One region of the Brevibacillus sp. NSP2.1 genome, then DNA from elsewhere that is predicted to be linked to it. Evidence: riboswitches for the same ligand, from Rfam matches in the RefSeq annotation. Region 1 holds a riboswitch; each other region holds the start of a gene.
What was found. Region 1 has a riboswitch for cyclic di-GMP ahead of M655_RS19775 (methyl-accepting chemotaxis protein). Riboswitches for the same ligand answer to the same signal wherever they lie in the genome.

Region 1 (4,991 bases):
GCTCGACTTCCAAATGCCGGAGAAGTTCGACCTGACTTACGTGGGCCAAGACAACGAAAAGCATCGTCCGGTTGTCTTGCACCGTGCGATGTACGGCTCCATGGAGCGTTTCATCGGCATCCTGATCGAGCACTACGCAGGCGCATTCCCTGTCTGGTTGACTCCAATCCAGGCGCGCTTGATGAACATCAGCGAGGTGCACATTCCGTACGCCGAGCAAGTCAAAGAAAAGCTGCAACAAGCTGGCATCCGCGTAGAGCTGGATGCGCGCAACGAAAAAATCGGCTACAAAATCCGTGAAGCGCAAGTGCAAAAAATCCCGTACATGCTGGTTATCGGGGAAAAAGAAGTGACAGACGGCACTCTGTCTGTACGCAGACGGGGAGTAGGCGATGAAGGCGCCATGACCGTTGATGAGTTCGTGGAAAAAATCCGCGCCGAAATCAACGAAATGAAGTAAAGCAAAAAGGGCAGTTCTCACCCGAACGGTGGGAACGGCCCTTTTGTTTTTGGCGAAAACGGTGGCGACAACTGCTACAGCTCATTTTCCAGACGGGTAAGCAGTGTTACGACTTCATGGGACGCCCGTTGAAGCTGCTCGTACGCTTCCTGGGCGCCGGCGAGATCCTCGGCCTGGTATTTTTCCACTGCCTGCTTGGCGTAAAAATGTACTAATTTGTGCGGCTCCTCCAGCTTTTTGAAGGTCGGGTTGTTGCGCACAAGCGGCGGCAAGTCGCTGTAGTACCACGTCCCCAGTCGGCAGTGATGGTGCGAGGCCATTTCTGCGGCGACCAGGTTTTCCAAACCAAGGAACATGTTGTAAATTTTCCATTTCCACAGCAAATGATCCGTTTTGGCCACGCGCACGATGTCTTTGTAGCTCAATTTGACATTGATCGTAAAGAACGTCTTGCGGTACTCATCCATTTTCCGGCTCAGTTCGAGAATGATTTGCGCGGTGTTTTTGGCGATTTGCTGCGAATGTGTGCTCAGGTCAAAAATCGTGGAGTTGCGGTGGGCGATATCCGTGACAGAAGAAGCCTGTTCCTCGGTCATGGCGGCAATTTGCGAGGTGGATTGGCTGATTTCCTGCATGGTGGACACAATCTTGTTCAGGGCGACATCGGCGAACTGGGCTTCCCCGACGCTGCGCTCCACCAGCTTGCTCGTGCTGTCCATCTGCTCCGTCACTCGCTTCGAAACTTGTTGCAGCGACTCCATGTTGTCTGTGATCCGGCTGATCTGTTCTTTTGTATGCTCGGCCAGCTTGCGCACCTCAGTGGCTACGACTGCAAAGCCGCGCCCTTGCTCTCCGGCCCGGGCGGCCTCGATACTGGCGTTCAGCGCGAGCAGGTTGGTCTGCTCGGCGATTTCCCGAATGATGCGGATGACGTCCTGTGTCTGATGAATCTCCTGATTGAGCTGGTTTACCCTGCTCATGACCTCGACAAAGACGTGGCCCACCTGGCGGATGTCGCCGAGAGCGGCATTGATGATCTGTTTGCTCTGTTCAGCGGATTGCACCGCTTCGTCTGTCCCTTCCGCGACTTTGACCGCGTGGTTGGCGACTTCCTGAATCGAGGCGCTCATTTCTTCCGTTGCGGCGGTGACGCTGTGGCTTTCCTCGATCTGCTCGTCCATTCCCGAGATAAGCTGCTTCGTCGTGTCGAGCTGGGTCATATGGTTGAGCATGCCGGAGATGCCGAACAAAAACGATTTGAACGTCTCTTCCATATACACTTCCACAATCAGTTGCTGATCGAATGCTGCCAATTTTTGCACAGCGGTGACCATTTTCATCATCTGATGCGGCTGATTGCTCCATTTTTCCATCAAAATCGTGGTCATGATCTGAATCAGCAGATGGTGTGCAGAAATAAAATGATCGGCTGTCAGATGAATGCGGCTGTGAACTTGCCCGATGACAATTCTCGTTTTCACGTACTCATGGTTGACTTCTGCTGTGAGAAACTGCTCCAGGTGGACCTCCAAAGTTTTTTTCAACCGCTCCAGGCTGGAGTTGTCGAGGATGATCTTCTGGAGGTGGGGAACGTTAGTGATCGACTGGTAAAACTTGGATACGATCTCTGCTTTAAAGGGGTAAAGCGTGGTAGCAGCCTCTTTGACGTGCGCCAATGTATCCTGATCCACGCCCAAAAAAGACAGGCGCTCTTTCACGCGTTCGCCCACTTCGGTAATGTCAGTTGCGTGGGAAGCTTTCACATACTCATTCCATGGCTTTGCTTTCTTTGCAAAAAATTGCATGCAGACCTCCGAATTTTACATTTTATTGATTTACTCAAAAATTGAGAAAGAGGGGGCGATTGCCATTGCTGCAGCTTGCCGTTTCTGAGCAGTGGACAAGGCCTTTGTTCTGGGATAAAATAAACCGACTCTACAACGAAAATAGGGTCGGTTGCACTACTCGCTCCCAGCCATTCAAGTGCCCACATACAAACGGCTGATCTTCGCTTTCCTTATTGAAGAGGAATATATAGAGCATAATATATAGTCATATTATCCTATGTTTATACAAAAGGGAATAGTCAAAAAAACGGTTTGCACATTGGCGTGCACCGGGTCATTTTTCCGATTTTCATCGGCTTGCGACCGCTTTTGCAACAGCGAAAAGTGCAGGAACAGGAGCCGTTCGCAGGCGGAATATGGTACGCTAATAAAAAGCCGGAATCGCATGTTGGACATCAATACGAGACAAACTGGAGATAGAGTGGCATGCCAGGCTCAGCCAGGAAAAGGAGGGTGACCACCAGTGCTAGAGCAGATGCAAGTACGTGACACACGAAAGCGTCCTCTCCGTGATCTGCGCATTTCCGTGACAGACAAATGCAATTTTCGTTGCCGGTACTGTATGCCGGCTGAAATTTTCGGGCCGGAGTTTGAATTTTTGCCGCAGCACAAGCTGCTGTCGTTTGAAGAAATTACCCGCTTGACCCAAATATTCACAGCGCTCGGCGTGCGGAAAATCCGGATTACGGGCGGAGAACCGCTCGTGCGCAGGGATTTGCCTGAATTAATACGAATGATTCGAAAAATAGAGGACGTTCACGATATCGCCATGACGACCAATGGCTCGCTGCTCGCCCGCCATGCCCAGGCTTTGAAGGAAGCCGGGCTTGATCGCGTCACCGTCAGCCTCGACAGCCTGGACAACGAGCGGTTTGGCATGTTAAACGGCAGAGGCTATCCGGTGGATGCTGTGCTCGACGGGATTCGCGCGGCGGCGGAAGCGGGACTCGGGGTGAAAATCAACATGGTCGTCCAGCGCGGTGTCAACGACCAGGACATTTTGCCGATGGCCCGTTATTTCCGCGAGCAAGGCCATACGCTGCGCTTCATTGAGTTCATGGACGTAGGTAACAGCAACGGCTGGAAGCTCGATCAGGTCGTGCCTTCCAGCGAAATCGTCCGGATGATCGGCGCAGAAATGCCGCTCGTCCCGGTCGAGGCGAACTACTTCGGCGAGGTCGCTTCGCGCTACCGCTACGAGGGGAGCGATCAGGAGATTGGGCTGATCTCGTCGGTGACACAAGCCTTTTGCTCTACCTGTACGCGGGCGCGGCTGTCGGCAGAGGGGAAAATGTACAACTGCCTGTTCGCCTCCGCCGGCTATGACTTGCGCGAGCCGCTGCGCAGCGGGCGAAGCGACGAAGAAATCCAGGAGCAGATTCGCGCGATCTGGGAAAAGCGCGACGAGCGCTATTCGGAAGAACGGCTGGACGAAACGCCGGGGCTGCAAAAGCGTCCGAAGGTGGAAATGTCCCACATCGGAGGATAAAAAGCGATAAGCCTTGACAAAGACAACTCTACCTTGTATTATAAGTTGCGTGTATAAACACTTCATACTTCGAGAACAAGCAGAGGCGCCCAGCTTCTCACCTGGGTCGACGTCCGACACGACTGTTGACAGGTAACTCTTATGCAAAGATCCTTGGATCTGATGAAATTGCTTAGGTGAGATATGTGCGGGCGCAGATGCGTTCGCACATTTTTGTTCCTTCTCGAAATTGACGGAGGTGGCAAGTATTAGCAAGGATCAAATGTTAATCAACGAAGCGATCCGTGCCCGTGAAGTCCGTTTGATCGGCGCTGACGGGAGCCAATTGGGAGTCGTACCCTTCAGGGAAGCGTTGCGCATTGCCCAGGAAGCCGAACTGGATCTGGTAAACGTTGCTCCGACAGCCAAACCGCCTGTATGCCGTATCATGGACTACGGAAAGTTCAAGTACGAGCAGGCGAAAAAGGAGAAAGAAGCACGGAAAAACCAGAAGATCATCGAGCTGAAAGAAGTGCGTTTTTCTTCTAACATCGAAGAACACGATTTTCAAACCAAGCTTCGCAACGTCCGCAAGTTCTTGGAGGATCACCACAAGGTGAAGTGTACGATCCGTTTCCGTGGACGTGAAATCACCCACTCCGAAATCGGGCTTGGCGTTATGGAGCGTGTAGCTGCTCAGTGTGAAGATCTCGCTACGCCTGAGCGTAAACCGAAGATCGAGGGCCGCAGCATGATTATGATTCTGGCTCCGAAAGCGGAAAAGTAAGATAGTAGTTTAGACAGGAGGACTTTTCAGATGCCTAAAATGAAAACCAACAAGGCTGCTGCAAAACGTTTCAAAAAGACTGGAAGCGGCCAATTGAAGCGCGACCGCGCATTTGGTAACCACATGTTCGCCAACAAAACGACTAAGCAAAAGCGCCACCTGCGCAAAGCTGCACTCGTTTCCAAAGGCGATCAAAAACGCATGGAGCAAATGCTCACTTACCTGTAAGTTTTCGCATCATTACACACATTACGCAGCATGAGCTCCCTAAGCGCCTAGCAGTAGGCCGCCATGCTGGAAAGACCAGGAGGAGTTTAGTATGCCAAGAGTAAAAGGTGGCATTGTTACACGCCGTCGTCATAAGAAAATCCTGAAGCTGGCGAAAGGATACTTCGGTTCCAAACATCGCCTGTTTAAATCCGCTAATGC
Region 2 (4,991 bases), 500 kb from region 1:
GCGAGCTGAATCACAATCAGAAGCAGGAACAGAGACGGAGGCAGCAAGTAGAGCAGCATCATTCGCACCTGGCTGTGCAGCTCGTTGTAAACGAGTTCCATCGGCGAAGTGACGATGACTCCCCAGCCGTTTGCCGGAACTTGCGCATACCCGGCCAGCAGGTGATCGCCGTTGATGCTCAACATCTGGTCGTAGCCGTTGTTGCCCGCGAGCAGCTTTCGTACGACGGGATTGGACTGGATGTTCTGGCCGATCTGCTGTTTGTCCGGATGGAACAGCAACTGTCCATTCGAGCCGACAATCGAATAAGACGAGCCGCTCGTATCTATCTCCGGGTTGCCGATAATCATGTTCAAAATGTTGTGATCCTGCAAATAGATCGTTCCCCCGACGAATCCGCGATACTGTCCGTCCTTGTCAAAGATCGGTTCGCTCATAAACAGCAGGAGGCGCTTGTACTTTTTGGAAATGTAGGGCGATGAGATGTAAGGCTTTTTCAATGCCAGTGCGTATTGCGCTTCCCTGGTCGTAAGCTTCTGTCCGACAGTGCCGAGCGATGGCGGGGACACACTGCGAACCGTTCCGGTTTCATCTACGACAGTAAGCGAGTTGAAGTAGTTGCCGCTTTTGCGAAGAATCTCCAGATGTTCGATGGCTTCTTGTTGCGTCCGTGAGGGATGGTCGATTAAAACGGTGGCGGAATAGCGCAGGCTGCTGCGCATGGATAGGAACAGGGAGTCGATCATTTGGCTCATTTTGCTTGCGCTCGAATAGTTAAGAGTGAGAGTCGTATCAATCAGCGACTTCTTTTTCGATTGATACGAGGCTACGAGAAGAATCGTCAGCGTCAACAGAATGGACAAGGAAACAAGACCCGTCAAAAGGGTAGTCAAACCAATCTTTTTCCCCTGGCTCGTTGGAAAACGATGAAAAACAGGCATATGGCTTAGGCCTCTCTTTGCGTTGGATCGATTCACGATGGAAGAGAACTGTAAAAATTCCATGTGTATTATAAGCGATACAGGCGGGACATGCTATGTAGAAAAATGAATTTTATAAAAAAATCTCGCCGATTCCACAATTATCCAGACATGCACGCAAAAAAACCGCCCTCTACAAAAGAGAGGGCAGTTGCATAAAAATCCAGCCAGCTTTGCTGCTTACGTATTCAAACCGCGAATTTGTTGCTCGATCTTTTCGAAGCCACCGGATACTTTGACGATTTCCTCTTTTTGCTCGGAGACGAGCACGAGGACTTCTTCGAGGCTTTCCTTGTTTTTGTCGGTGATGTCTGCGTTGACCTCGACTTTGGCGTTGACTTCCTGAATCATGCTGTGGACGTGGACGATGAACTCTTGCAGATTTTTCGTTTTCTCGGCGAAGTTGTGCATGTAGTTGTCCACGTTCGTAAACATTTCCTGAACCTCCATGATCCCTTCGCTGTTTTTCTCAAACGACAGTTGGGACTCGGAGATCATGTCGGAGACGAGCTTCATTTTTTCGCGAATCGTCATCAACAAGGTAGAGATTGATTCGGAGGACAGCTTGGAAGATTCGGCCAGCTTGCGCACCTCGTCCGCTACGACGGCAAAGCCGCGACCATGCTCGCCTGCACGGGAAGCCTCGATGGTCGCATTGAGCGCCAGCAGGTTGGTCTGTGCCGAAATTTCCGAAATCGTTTGGATGATTTTTTCAATGGATTCCGTTTCTTTGTTCAGCTCTTGGATCAGCTTGTTCGTGCCTTGAATGTCCTTGATAAAGCGCTCGAAGTCGTTGCCGATGTTGCTGATGCGCTTGCCGCTTTCATTGGTCGCTTCTTTGGTCGATTCTACGTATTCGTGCATTTCGGTCACGGAGCGGGTCATGTCCTCTACCTGGAGGTTGGTCGTGCCCATCTCGCGGCGCAACTCGTTGGTGTTGTCGGTCTGGATCGAGAAGGAGCGCATGATCTCCTGAAGGGCAGCCACTGTCTCCACCGCGCGGACGTTGACGCCATCTGTAACCTTGTTCAAATTCTCCTGATATTCCTGGACGGAGTTGAGCGATTCGTTGATCTGGTCCAAAATGCGCTGCAGCGACTCTTTGGAGGCGATCGCTTGCTGCTTTTGCTCCTCGCTTTCCCGCTGCAGCTTGTTGTTGAAAACTGCGTGCATCATGCTTGTCGCCGATACGAAGCAGAAGGCCAGCAAGTAGTACATCAAATGAACAGGATCGGACGTGTAGAAAATCGCTTCGCCGTTCGTCAGGAAATAGTAGGTGACGATCCCCATGGCTGCGATGATGGTCAAGATGTTAATCAGTTTGTCCTGATAAATGCCCATGACCGCGACGAAGAACATGATCGTCATGATGTTGACCAGCCAAGGATCGAGTCCCACGATGACGAACATGAAAATGCCGATGACAGCGAAGTTGAAAAACTTCATGAAGGGAGCCATCTTGTCCCGCCAGGCTGGCCGGTTGGAAAGGTAGGCAAAAGGTGCGAGCACCCCGTACAAAATCCCCAGCACGGTTAAAACGAAGGAGAACGGAACCCCCATGATGAGGTTCACGATCTGGACGATGGTAATGATGCTCGCAAAAACAATGACCACCCAGTTATTTCTTCTTTGTAAGAGTTCCATGTCAGCTAACCTCAACTTTTATTTGTTTGCAAAGCTCTTGATACCAGGCAAATTCGGGCTTGTCCTTGTTCAAATAGGCTTCTTGCAGGTGGAAGACGGTCGGAATGGCATTCGCCCCTTTGTAGAAGACCATCTCTTTCACTTGCGTCGCTCTGACGTTGTATTTACGGTTAATCAACTGAAAAAAAGCCGGATCTGCCAAACCGACTGCATGCGTATATCCGTGTTTTTCTGCATAATCGATCATGAGGGCAACTCCCCATCGTCCCAGCTTTCCGCGGAACTTGGGCAAGACAGCGAAACTGTCCACTTCGACAACTTTCATATCGCTCGTCAAAACATCCTGAAACAAATTTTGCAGATAAGCAGAAGATTTTTCATGTGGTGTAAATTCAAAAGTCCCGCCTGGTTCGTCCTCATCCGACAACAAAAGATAGACGTCGGAACCATCTTTGGCGTATTCCATCTCGAAGCCCATTGAGGTCCAGACACTTTCCTTGATTTGATGGAAAAGTGCCAAAGATTGTGCTGAATCAACCAGTTTGTACATAATACTCCACTCCATTTTTCTCTCTCTTTGTTTTTTCATGTACAAGTCTAGTGTTGATCGATAAAATGGCGCCTCCTTTCTTCCATGTGAGCATAAAAAAGGCCATTCCCCATGCGGAAACAGCCCAAAGTCACCATCATCTTCCTGCTATGCTCATGATGTATGGCAACCCGGCTGTCATGGTCAAAGACTTTAGACCCGTGGTTTTGCGTCGCCACCTTTCGATGACTTTGCCTTTGTCATTCATTTGCGAAAAATGTATAGAAGTGTCGAATTATGCAAAATATAATCCAAGAGAAACAATCTTGTCAAGTTTTGGTAGGGTAAAGTAACCGATTGTTCATAAATAGTCGGCTCCAAATTGGTAGTTTGGACAGAGAAAGATGCGAGGAAAAACAGAGAAAAGATAGGAACATAGTCAGGTTGTGCCGGGACTTTTGCCAATGGCCGACTCAGCTACTTGCGCCTGATGCGTAACAAAAATTTACCATCCGTCCGATAACTAGAAAGAACAGGAGGGATGCGAAAATGAGTCAGGCCAAAACGATTGAGTTTCACTTTTCCGGTGGCGAGCTGGTTAAGATCGAGACAACCGAGCCGGAAGAAATCATCCAAATGGTCGCCAACCAAAAGGATGGGTGGCTGCAATACGATGACATCGTGATTAATGTAAGAAACGTTTCTTACATTAAAGTGCGCGATCTCGCTTAGGCTGCTTGCTTGCCAAAAAGGCCCTCGTTCACGGAGGGTTTTTTTTATTTTCGCTTGTGCCGGGAAAAGCACATTGACAAAGGAACGAACCTGAACCTATAGTGAGTATAAAACTAACTACTAAGAGGTCGGGATGGAAGACATATACAAGGAATTGCAAAAGCTCGGATTTTCCCAGTACGAGTGCAAGGCTTACATCAGTCTGCTCAAGCACTCTCCGATCACCGGATACGAAATCAGCAAACGCTCTGGCGTGCCGCGCTCCATGATTTACGAAGTCGTGGGCAAGCTCGTTGACAAAGGGGCTGTTTACACCGTGCCTTCCGAGCCTGTCACGTATGCGCCGCTGCCAGCAAGAGAGCTGGTCCGCAGGCTGCGCGGGCAGTTCGAAGCGTCCTTCGACTATTTGGAAAAAAACTTGTCGGCCTTAGAGTCCGAGCAAGAGATCGACGTCATTCGGCGAATTAGCGGTGACGAGCTGGTGCTCATGGAAATGAGGCAAATGATCGAGCAGGCTGGCGAGGAAGTGTGGCTGTCGATCTGGGAGCCTCAGGTGCCTTTTATCCAGGAGGCGGTGGACAGACGAACCGAAGAAGGGATTTCCGTCTTTACCGTTTTGTTTGGACAGCAAGAGACGCGCGTAGGGACGACGTATCACCATGACTATATGGCGCCTGATGTGGCCGAGGAACGGATGGGCGGGCATCTTACAATCGTCGCGCGTGATCTGGAGGAAGTGCTGATCGCCAACTTCACGCCAAATACGGCTGCCTGGGCGGTCAAGACGAAGGATCCGGCGCTCGTTCTGGTCGCTGTCGAGTACATTCGCCACGATATTATGTTTGCGGAAGTGACAAAGGTGCTCGGCCCGGATAAGGTCGAAGCGCTCTGGCGCAGCAAGCCGGACTTGTACCAGGTGGTCACCGGGAAGAGATTCAAGTAAGCGGAGCGAAGCAGGAGGCAAGCGCGCAAGCCGGAGTGAAATAAAGAGAGAGTGAGGGAGAAGCAGTGGGGCGAGAACAACTGCAAGTAGAAGCATTGTCGAACGCGGGTGAGCAGGGAAGCTTCATGCAGGGGGTCAAGGATTGCATTCCAACCTTGCTCGG
Region 3 (4,991 bases), 2.0 Mb from region 1:
ATCGTCGAGAATCAGCGGCTCGTACAAACGGAACTCGGCAGGTACTGCCTGGCTCGCATCTACCCAGTGGATGGTCCCTTTTACCTTGCGTCCTGTAAACCCGCTTCCGCTCTTCGTCTCCGGGTCGTAGGTGCAGTGCAGCTCGATGACATTGCCATCCGCGTCCTTCACCACGTCGTTGCATTTGATGAAGTAGGCGTGCTTGAGACGGACTTCATTTCCCGGGAACAGGCGGAAATACTTGCTTGGCGGGTTTTCCATGAAGTCGTCCTGCTCGATGTAGATTTCGCGGGAGAACGGAATTTGACGATTGCCCATCTCCGGATTTTCCGGGTTGATTTCCGCTTCGAGCATCTCGACCTGGCCTTCCGGATAGTTCGTGATGACGACTTTCAGCGGATTCAAAACAGCCATCGTGCGCGGTGCTTTCAGCTTCAAGTCCTCGCGGATGAAATGCTCCAGCATTTTCGCGTCGACTGTACTATTGCTGCGCGCTACCCCGACTTCACGGGCAAACGTGCGAATCGCTTCCGGCGTAAAGCCGCGACGGCGGAAGCCTGCAATGGTCGGCATGCGCGGATCGTCCCAGCCATCGACGACGTTTTCGTCTACGAGCTGTTTCAGCTTGCGCTTGCTCATGACCGTGTTGGTCAGGTTCAGGCGGGCAAACTCGTACTGGCGCGGAACGTGCTCCATCTCGCACTCGCTGATGACCCAGTCGTACAGCGGACGATGGTCTTCAAATTCGAGCGAGCAGAGCGAGTGGGTCACGCCTTCAATCGCATCCTCCAGCGGGTGCGCGTAGTCGTACATCGGGTAAATGCACCATTTGTCTCCCGTGTTGTGGTGGGTCGTATGGGAAATGCGGTACAAAACCGGATCGCGCATGTTGATGTTCGGGGAGGACATGTCGATTTTGGCACGCAGCACTTTTTCCCCGTCCTTGAACTCTCCGTTGCGCATGCGCTCGAACAGGTCGAGGTTTTCCTCCACAGAACGGTTGCGGTACGGACTGTCTACGCCCGGCTCCGTCAACGTTCCGCGCAGCTTGCGCATCTCTTCGGCAGACAGATCGTCCACGTAGGCTTTGCCTTTTTGAATCAACAGCACCGCACGCTTGTACATCTCTTCAAAGTAATCCGATGCAAAAAACAGCCCGTCCCATTCAAAGCCAAGCCATTTGACGTCTGTTTTGATCGCTTCCACGTACTCAGTGTCTTCTTTCACCGGATTGGTATCGTCAAAACGGAGGTGAGCCTTGCCATTAAATTCGCTTGCCAGTTCAAAATTCAGGCAGATGGCTTTTGCATGTCCAATATGAAGATACCCGTTCGGCTCCGGCGGAAAGCGGGTAATGACTTCCTTGACCTTGCCTGCTTGCAGGTCGTCAATCACGATATTGCGGATAAAATTGGATGACGCTACCTTGTTTTCCAATGAAATCAACCTTTCACTTCACCTTTACATTCCATAATACTGATTCTCTTCCCAGAGTTCAACAAAATCGGGCCGTTGTCCGGCCCGCTGCGTCTACCACTCCTGCTCTTTTGGCCATCGCGATTGCGGCTGGCAGTACAGCGAAATGATCGAGTCGAGCGACCGCTGCTGTTCGGTAATGCCGCGAATGGTTTGCAAATGCTTAGGTCTTACGAGGTGGAGCAGCGGCTGTTCAACCTGATTGAACCGCTCGAAGGCGGCGGCTGCGATCTCATCCCATTGGCGATAGTAGCGCAGCAAGTCGTCAGGCATCACCCTTGAACGGCTCGTGCCCGGCTCCGGCAAACAGTCAAACGGTTCATCCAGGTTCAGCGTTCCGTAATCATCGGTCAGTTCCTCGCCCGGCAAAATGTCCCGCGCCGCCAGTTCCAGATCGTACATCGTCGCCACACAGGTCGCATGGAAGCTGTGGTTGACAAACCGGGCCTTATCCCAGCACAAGATGTATTTGCCGAACTGATTTTTGAACGAATATTTTTGCACGTCCTGTTTTCTTAATGGATCCAGTTTTTCCACAAATGCCGGGTCTAATACCTGATCGAGATCATCCTGGACCCAGACAATCGTGCCTTTGGGAATGAGCTTTGTCGCAAACACACCGTACCCGATCTCGTCGTTGATATAGCGAAGCTCTGTATCGGGATGCATCATGGTCGTTGTTTCACTCCTTGGCAAATGTGCCTTTTTATCATCATAAGCAGTTCGGCCAACAGAGGTGTGTGAATGTCGGTGAAAAACGCGTATTTCCCTGATGCTTCCTTTTTTCTAGATAAAAAGAAATTTCCTTATTTACCCCAATCGACAAATCGTCTATATTATTGACAAACAGGTTTAGGAAATTTTACCTGCAACATTTGCATTAATTTTTCATTGATATCGAAACGGCAAACCCGGGGAAATCCGGCGACGCAAAGCTAGAGGGGCTACCTCCGCACGAGCGGGCATGCCAGCCAGCTACCGAAATATTGATGTAGGACAAGACCAATGATCCTATATCATTGGTCTTTTTTTGCGCACTCATTGTCTGTTTTTGTCCATTTTTGTAGGTATGAGGAATTTTCTGTCTGTCCCGGTCAAGGAGGTGAGGCTGCGAAAAGCTGTCGGATTGTTGGAACCTTTTCACCAAAATACAAGGAGGCTTCATGAGATGTCACTTTGGAAAAAACTTTCTGCCGTCGCATTGACCGCCGCTATCGGCCTGACAACATTCGCTCCGGTCCAAGCTGCCAATCGTCCAACATCAATGTCGCCAAATGCCATGGTCACAACACCTCACTATCTGGCTACAGCCGCAGCCCTGAAAACGTTGGAAGACGGCGGAAACGCAGTAGACGCCGCGATTACCGCCGCCTCTACCCTCGCCGTCGTCTATCCGCACTACACGACCATTGGCGGGGATAACTTCTGGCTCATTTACAACGCCAAAACAAAAGAGCTGAAAGCATTGAACGGCAGCGGACGAGCTGGCGAAAAGGCAACCATCGAATACTACAAAAGCAAAGGCTACGACAAAATTCCTTCCCGCGGCTATGAGTCTGCCAACACGGTTCCCGGCGTTGTTTCCGGCTGGTGGGAAGCCTACAACTACGCGCACAAAAGCATGGGCAACAGCAAGCTGCCTTGGCACAAGCTGCTGGAGCCTGCGATCGGGTACGCCGAAAACGGCTATCCCGTCTCGCCCAACCAGGTTTACTGGACCAAGTACGCAACAGACCCGACTGACAACGAGCTGAAAAATCTCCAGCGCTTCGAGGGCTTCCGCAAAACGTTCCTGAAGCCGAACGGAGAGCCGTATGCCGCAGGCGAAATTCTCAAGCAAAAGGACCTTGCCAAAACGTTGCGAATCATTGCCCAAAAAGGCGCCGACGGATTTTACAAAGGCGAAGTCGCGCAAAAAATCGTCGCCGACCTGCAAAAAAACGGCGGGCTGCTCACGCTGAAAGACTTCGAGAAGCATACCTCCACCTGGGCGGAGCCGATTACGGTAGACTATCGCGGCTACAAGGCGTACAACGTGCCGCCCAACTCCCAGGGCATGGCCTCGCTCTCGATTTTGAACGTGCTGAACAACTTTGACCTCAAGAGCATGGGCGAAGGTACGCCGGATTACTACCACACGATCGTCGAAGCGACCAAACAAGCTTTTGCCGACCGTGACAAATGGCTGACTGACCCGGCATTCGTGGATATTCCTGTGGACGAGCTGTTGTCCAAGCAGCACGGAAAAGAACTGGCAGCGCGCATTGACATGAAGCAAGCGGCAAAAGCGGTCGAGCCGCTCGATCCAAAAGGCGATACTACGTGGTTTGGCGTCGTGGACAAGGACGGCAATGCCGTGTCGATCATCCAGAGCCACTACTTTGACTGGGGCTCCGGCATCGTCGCGAAAGACACGGGCGTCCTGTTGCAAAACCGCGGCAGCTACTTCTCTCTGGACCCGAAACACATCAATCACCTGGAACCGGGCAAACGCACCTTCCACACGATCAACCCGGCGATGCTCTTTAAAGGAGACAAGCCTTACCTGCTCTACGGAACACAAGGCGGCGAAGGCCAGCCGCAAACGCAGGCGGCGCTCGTCACGCGCATCGTCGACTTCGGCTTCAGCGTGCAGGACGCGATTGAAGCGCCAAGATGGCTGCACGGCCGCAACTGGGGCTCTGCCTCCAACAACCTGAAAGTCGAAAGCCGGATTCCGCAGGACGTTCTGGACGAGCTGGTGAAGCGCGGCCATCCGGTCGAAAAGCTGGAAGCAGCCTACACCGATGCGATGGGCCAGTCCGGCGCGATCTTGATTGATCCGCAAACGAATGTGAAGTTTGGCGGCGCTGACCCTCGCGGGGAAGGCGCGGCAATGGGATATTAATCGCTCGTCAGGCTGCTGAGTCTTCTCGGCAGTCTGACTGTGCATTTCTTTCGGGCAGGCAGCGTTCTACGCAAGACAGAAAGAAATTGCCAAGCACGAATTTAGGAGTGGAAAAGCCTATGTTTTTGTTCAAAAAGCTGAGGAACAAAATGATTCTCTGGTTTCTCACCGTTGCAGTCATTCCTCTGGCCGTCGTTTCGCTGTTTATTACGAACAGCTTTTCATCCATCCTGATCGACAAGCAAAAAGCGTCGTATGTCGACCTGACCTCCAGTACCGCGATGGCGATGGATCAATATTTGGACCGGCGCATGACCGAAATTCAGGTGTTGGCCCGCACCTCTGATATTCAATCGGACGACGCGGCGGCGAAAAACGAGTTCATCCGCAAGTTTACCGAAGAAATGAAGCTGTACGACGGCAATACGTTTATCGGCAGCGACGGAAAAGTATCCGCCGATACGTTCCCGAAAAGCGTCGGGATCGACCTTGGCGAGCGGCAATTTTTCAAGGACGGCATGCAGGGCAAACCGAGCTACTCCGATGTCCTGGTCGCCAAAACAACGGGCAACCGTTCGATCATCGTCGCTGCTCCCGTCACCGGCAAAAACAAGGAGGCGCTCGGCGT
Region 4 (4,991 bases), 1.9 Mb from region 1:
TGTTCGTCGGCTCGGAAGGGACATTGGGTGTGTTCACCGAGCTGACGCTGCGCGTGTACGGGATTCCGGAGGTGACGATGGCAGCGCGGGCCAGCTTCCCGACAGTTCAGGACGCGGTAGATACTGTCGTCGATATTCTCGGAGCCGGGATTCAGGTGGCGCGGATCGAACTGGTTGACGAGCGCTCCATTCGCCAGGTGAATTTGTACAAAGAGACGAGCTACCCGGAAAACCCGACGCTTTTTATCGAGTTTCACGGCAGCGAGCAGAGCTTGGCGCACGACATCGAGTTTGCCCAGACGATCGCGACCGAGCACGGCTGCACGCAGTTTTTGTTCGAGACCGATTCCAAGGCGCGGGCTGTGCTCTGGGATGCCCGCCACAATCTGGCCTACGCCTTCGTGCATAAGTCGCCAGGGAAAAAGATGATGGTGACAGACGTATGCGTGCCGTTTTCCGAACTGGCCGGAGCAGTGGTCGACGCCCGACAGGCTATTGACCGCTCGGGTCTGGACGGAGCCGTACTAGGGCATGTGGGCGACGGAAACTACCACGCGATTGTGATGATAGACGTCCATGATCCCGAGGAAATGGCGCGCGCCGAGGCGCTGAATGCGCATCTGGTAGAGTACGCGCTCGGCAGAGGCGGGACGTGCACCGGAGAGCACGGCGTCGGAGTCGGCAAGGTCAAATACCAGCGCAAGGAGCACGGAGCGGCGCTGGACGTGATGCGGTCGATGAAGCAAGTCCTCGATCCGAACGGCATTTTGAACCCGGGAAAAATATTCGACAAATAATGACAGCCTGCATTCTGAATGCGCAACAGAATGCAGGTTTTCTTTTTGCGAAAAGTGGAGCGCCGGAAAGGAGAACAAACTGCAATGTGGAATGTAGAAGATTGGTAAATAAACATTTCGCAAGGCAGGGAGGCAGGTATGAAGTCGATTGTTGAGATTGCCAAGGCAGCAGGTATCGATGAACAGGATCTGGAGCTTTACGGAAAGTATAAGGCAAAAATCTCTGATGAGCTGTGGGATAAAATAAAAGACCGACCTGATGGCAAGCTGATTCTCGTTACCGCGATGAATCCCAATCCGGCAGGAGCAGGCAAGACGCTGACCACGATTGGTTTGTCGCAGTCGCTCAATCTGCTTGGAAAAAGGACGATTGCAGCGCTCCGTGAGCCATCCCTTGGCCCGTGCATGGGGATAAAAGGAGGGGCTACCGGAAGCGGCAAGGCGCAAATCCTCCCTGCGGATGAAATCAATCTGCATTTTACTGGCGACATTCACGCCATTACCGCCGCGCACAATTTGCTTGCGGCGATGATCGACAACCATATTTTCCACGGCAATCCGCGGGGCATCAATCCGAAAAAAATCGTCTGGAAACGGGCGATGGACATGAACGACCGCGCGCTTAGAAATATCGTGGTCGGGCTGGGAGACGGCAACGGCATGACGCGCGAAGACGGCTTCATGATTACGACCGCATCGGAAATCATGGCGATTTTGTGCCTGAGCGAGAACCTCGCCGACTTGCGCGAGCGGCTGAACCACATCATCATCGGCTACGATTTTGAAGACAAGCCAGTCCGGGCGGAAGAAATCAATGCGGTCGAGGCGATGTGCGTACTGCTCAAGGAAGCGATCAAGCCAAACCTCGTGCAAACGATCGAGGGCACGCCAGTCATCGTCCACGGCGGTCCGTTTGCGAATATCGCGCACGGATGCAGCAGCGTGATCGGCACGAAGACAGCCTTGAAGCTGGCCGACTACGTCGTAACGGAAGCGGGCTTCGGCGCTGACCTGGGCGCGGAGAAGTTTTTTGACATCAAGTGCAGAAAAGCCGGGCTGACGCCATCGGCAGCAGTCGTGGTCATTACCGTGCGTTCCTTGAAGTACAACGCCGGAATCAAAGTGCCGGATTTGGCCGAAGAAAACCTCGCCGCATTGGAAAAAGGCTTCGCCAACGTGCGTCGCCATCTGGAAAACTTGCAGAAGTTCGGCGTGCCGGCGGTTGTAGCGATCAACCATTTTGCCACCGATACACAAGCGGAGATCGACGCAGTCATGGCGCTGTGCCAGGAGGCAGGTGCCGAGGCGGCGCTGTCCAAGGCGTGGGCAGAAGGCGGAGAAGGCGCAATCGAACTGGCGGAAAAAGTGACGCGCGCGGCAGAGCGCCCTGGGCAATTCCGCTTTTTGTACGAAGAAGACCTCGGCGTGAAGGAAAAGATTGAGACGGTGGTCAAAGAAATTTACCGCGGCTCCGGGGTAGTCTTTTCGCCGCTGGCGACAAAAACGATCCAGAAGGTAGAGGAAATGGGGCTGTCCCATCTGCCTGTGTGCATGGCGAAGACGCCGTACTCCTTTACAGATCGGGCCGATCAGCTTGGCGCCCCTGTCGGTTTTACCATTCAGGTGAGCGAAGTGCGGATTTCGGCAGGAGCAGGCTTCATCGTCGCCTTGACCGGAAGCCTGGTGACGATGCCGGGACTCCCGAAGAAACCTGCGGCCGAATCGCTGTATGTGGATGAGCACGGCCACGTGGAAGGGCTGAGCTAAACGAAGAAGTCAAAAGTGGACGACAGGCTGACACCAACAACAAGGTGTCAGCCTTTTTGCGATTTTTTCGCAATTATTTCGCAGAAAGTAGTTTACTTGTCAAACAATTTGGGTAAAGATTTTGTGTGGAAAAAAATCCAAGCCATTATTTTAAAGTTAACCCACATTTTTCCGATGTTGTGCTATAGTATTTTTATACAGATAAAACGACAAAAAATGACAAAGGCAAACCTGTTGAAAGGCAGGGACGCAAAGCCACGGGTCTAAGGCAAGCAGAGCGCATCTTCTGCTGCTACGATAGCCGGGTTGCCATGCCGTACACGTAAGAAGGCTGTCCGGGTGGCAGTCTTTTTTGTTGCCAAAAAAAGATAGGAGGTACAGCGTGAGATGGAATCCAGTTTGAAGAAAAAGCTGATCGTCGTCATGTGCCTGCTCTTGATTGTCAGCTTGGGTACGGTCTGCGGTGCCAGCTACTACAGCTCGTCGCAGTTGCTGTCGTCCAGCCTGGACAAAGAAGCGGAACTTACGGCCAGCAATCTTTCCATCAGAATCGACAGCTTTTTCCAAGAAAAAATCGGAATTGTTGAAACGATCGGAGAGATGATTTCCGCCGACAACAATTTCGACCATGACTTGAAGCTGATTCAGGAGGCGCAGAAGAAAAACCCCGAGTTTGAGACGTTTTTCTTTTCCTATGACCTGAGCGGCAAAAAAGTCATCAACTTCAAGGGCGAGGAGACGAACCCGTCTGATCGTCCGCATTTTCAGGAGGCAGGACGAGGCGAGGGGAAAATCATCGTTTCCGAGCCGGTCGTGTCGCAGCGGACAGGCAACTACATCGTGACGATCATCGTTCCGCTGATGAAGGACAATCGCCAATACGGCTATGTCGGTTCGACCATTCCGATCAACGAGATTCAGAAGACGGTTTCCGAGGAGAAGTTCGGACATAGTGGCTATGCCTTTTTGGTGAGCAAAAAAGGAACGTATATTTGGCATCCGAACAGCGAAGTCATTTTGAAGCAGTCGGTGCTCGACAGCAATATTCCTGAGTTGAAAACCGCCTTTGAAGCAACGGCACAAGGCGGCCGCGGAGTCATTCAATACGAAGAGGGACAAGCGGCGCAATTCGCCTCCTACGCTTCGACCAGATTGAACTGGGGAGTGTTCATCACTGCTCCGGCCAAAGACCTGCACGCTCCGGTCAACGAACTGTCGATCAAGCTGCTGGCTATTTCCTTGGTCGTTCTGGCGGTGGGCATCGTCTTCGTGTACTGGCTGTCGGTTCGCTTGGTTCGACCGATCCAGCGTCTGAACCAGGCCGTCAATGTCGTCGCCCAGGGCAATCTCACAGAGACGGTCACGGTGGCCGGAAAAGATGAGATCGCAGTGCTTTCCCGCGACTTCAACCAGACCGTCTCGCACTTGAAAGGCTTGATCGAAGGCGTGTCGCAATCGTCGGAGCAGGTGCTGCGCTTTACGCATGAAGTGTCGGCAGGAATTGAACACGCGACCGAAAACGTAAACCGGATCGGGACGTCAATCAACCAGATTGCCAGCGGGGCCGAGGCACAGGCTACCAGCTCCAAGGACGTCGCCTTGTCCATGAATGACATGGCGGCGGGGATTGTGAAAATTGCAGAGACATCCGCGCATGTGTCCGAAGCGGCGCGCGAGGCATCGGATCAGGCCGAGCAAGGCGCAGCAGTCGTTGAGCAGGCCGTCCGGCAAATGGGCAGCATCGGAGAGGGCACGACCAGAGCGGCTGAAGCCATTGAGCGCTTGAACAGCCGATCCAAGGAGATCGAAGGGATTCTCGATACGATCAGCCAGTTAACCTCGCAAATCAACCTGCTTGCGCTCAACGCGTCGATTGAGGCAGCGCGGGCTGGCGAGCACGGCCGCGGCTTTGCCGTCGTGGCGGGAGAAGTGAAAAATCTGGCGCATCAATCCGAGGAGTCGGCTGCGAAAATCGCGGCGCTGATCGGGGAAATCCAGCAGGATACCCGCCACGCGGTAGAAGTGATGAACACCGGCAATCGCGAGGCGCAGGAAGGCATTTCGATGATCGAAGAGGTGCGGGATATTTTCGCGCATATTTTGGAATCGTCGCGCAATGTTGCCGCCCATATTTTGGAGGTGTCGGCGGCATCGGAGGAAATGTCTGCAGGCTCTGAGCAGGTGAGCGCCTCGGTCGACGAAATGTACAACTTTGCCAAGCTTGCCTCGGAAGACGCGCAGAAGGTCGTGGAGGCCACGGCCGAACAGTTGCAAGCCATTCAGGACATTGCCCGTTCGGTCGAGCAGTTGAACACGGTCACGGAGGAGTTGCAGCAGGGCGTAGGCAAGTTCACCTTGTAAGACCTTGTAAGGCTAAAGCCCGTCCCTGGTTAAAGGGGGGATGCCATGTAAGGGATGAGACAGCTC

Region 2: it holds a riboswitch for cyclic di-GMP, as region 1 does, so the genes downstream of both, M655_RS22230 (GNAT family N-acetyltransferase) here and M655_RS19775 (methyl-accepting chemotaxis protein) in region 1, are expected to answer to the same signal.
Region 3: it holds a riboswitch for cyclic di-GMP, as region 1 does, so the genes downstream of both, ggt (gamma-glutamyltransferase) here and M655_RS19775 (methyl-accepting chemotaxis protein) in region 1, are expected to answer to the same signal.
Region 4: it holds a riboswitch for cyclic di-GMP, as region 1 does, so the genes downstream of both, M655_RS01905 (methyl-accepting chemotaxis protein) here and M655_RS19775 (methyl-accepting chemotaxis protein) in region 1, are expected to answer to the same signal.

Annotation. Positions count from the first base shown of each region.
Region 1 is NZ_CP048274.1:4,077,687-4,082,677, reverse strand. It holds gene thrS (threonine--tRNA ligase) at 1-460, shown strand, start outside; gene M655_RS19775 (methyl-accepting chemotaxis protein) at 535-2,265, opposite strand; cyclic di-GMP riboswitch class II at 2,402-2,485, opposite strand; gene moaA (GTP 3',8-cyclase MoaA) at 2,783-3,796, shown strand; gene infC (translation initiation factor IF-3) at 4,059-4,562, shown strand; gene rpmI (50S ribosomal protein L35) at 4,593-4,790, shown strand; gene rplT (50S ribosomal protein L20) at 4,882-4,991, shown strand, end outside.
Region 2 is NZ_CP048274.1:4,579,121-4,584,111, reverse strand. It holds gene M655_RS22240 (sensor domain-containing diguanylate cyclase) at 1-941, opposite strand, end outside; gene M655_RS22235 (methyl-accepting chemotaxis protein) at 1,161-2,624, opposite strand; gene M655_RS22230 (GNAT family N-acetyltransferase) at 2,626-3,174, opposite strand; cyclic di-GMP riboswitch class I at 3,336-3,419, opposite strand; gene M655_RS22225 (hypothetical protein) at 3,703-3,885, shown strand; gene M655_RS22220 (TrmB family transcriptional regulator) at 4,019-4,828, shown strand; gene M655_RS22215 (AzlC family ABC transporter permease) at 4,954-4,991, shown strand, end outside.
Region 3 is NZ_CP048274.1:449,001-453,991, reverse strand. It holds gene M655_RS02240 (glutamine--tRNA ligase/YqeY domain fusion protein) at 1-1,446, opposite strand, end outside; gene M655_RS02235 (SET domain-containing protein) at 1,531-2,148, opposite strand; cyclic di-GMP riboswitch class I at 2,371-2,459, shown strand; gene ggt (gamma-glutamyltransferase) at 2,645-4,363, shown strand; gene M655_RS02225 (methyl-accepting chemotaxis protein) at 4,483-4,991, shown strand, end outside.
Region 4 is NZ_CP048274.1:377,848-382,838, forward strand. It holds gene M655_RS01895 (FAD-binding oxidoreductase) at 1-797, shown strand, start outside; gene M655_RS01900 (formate--tetrahydrofolate ligase) at 936-2,564, shown strand; cyclic di-GMP riboswitch class I at 2,779-2,878, shown strand; gene M655_RS01905 (methyl-accepting chemotaxis protein) at 2,952-4,925, shown strand.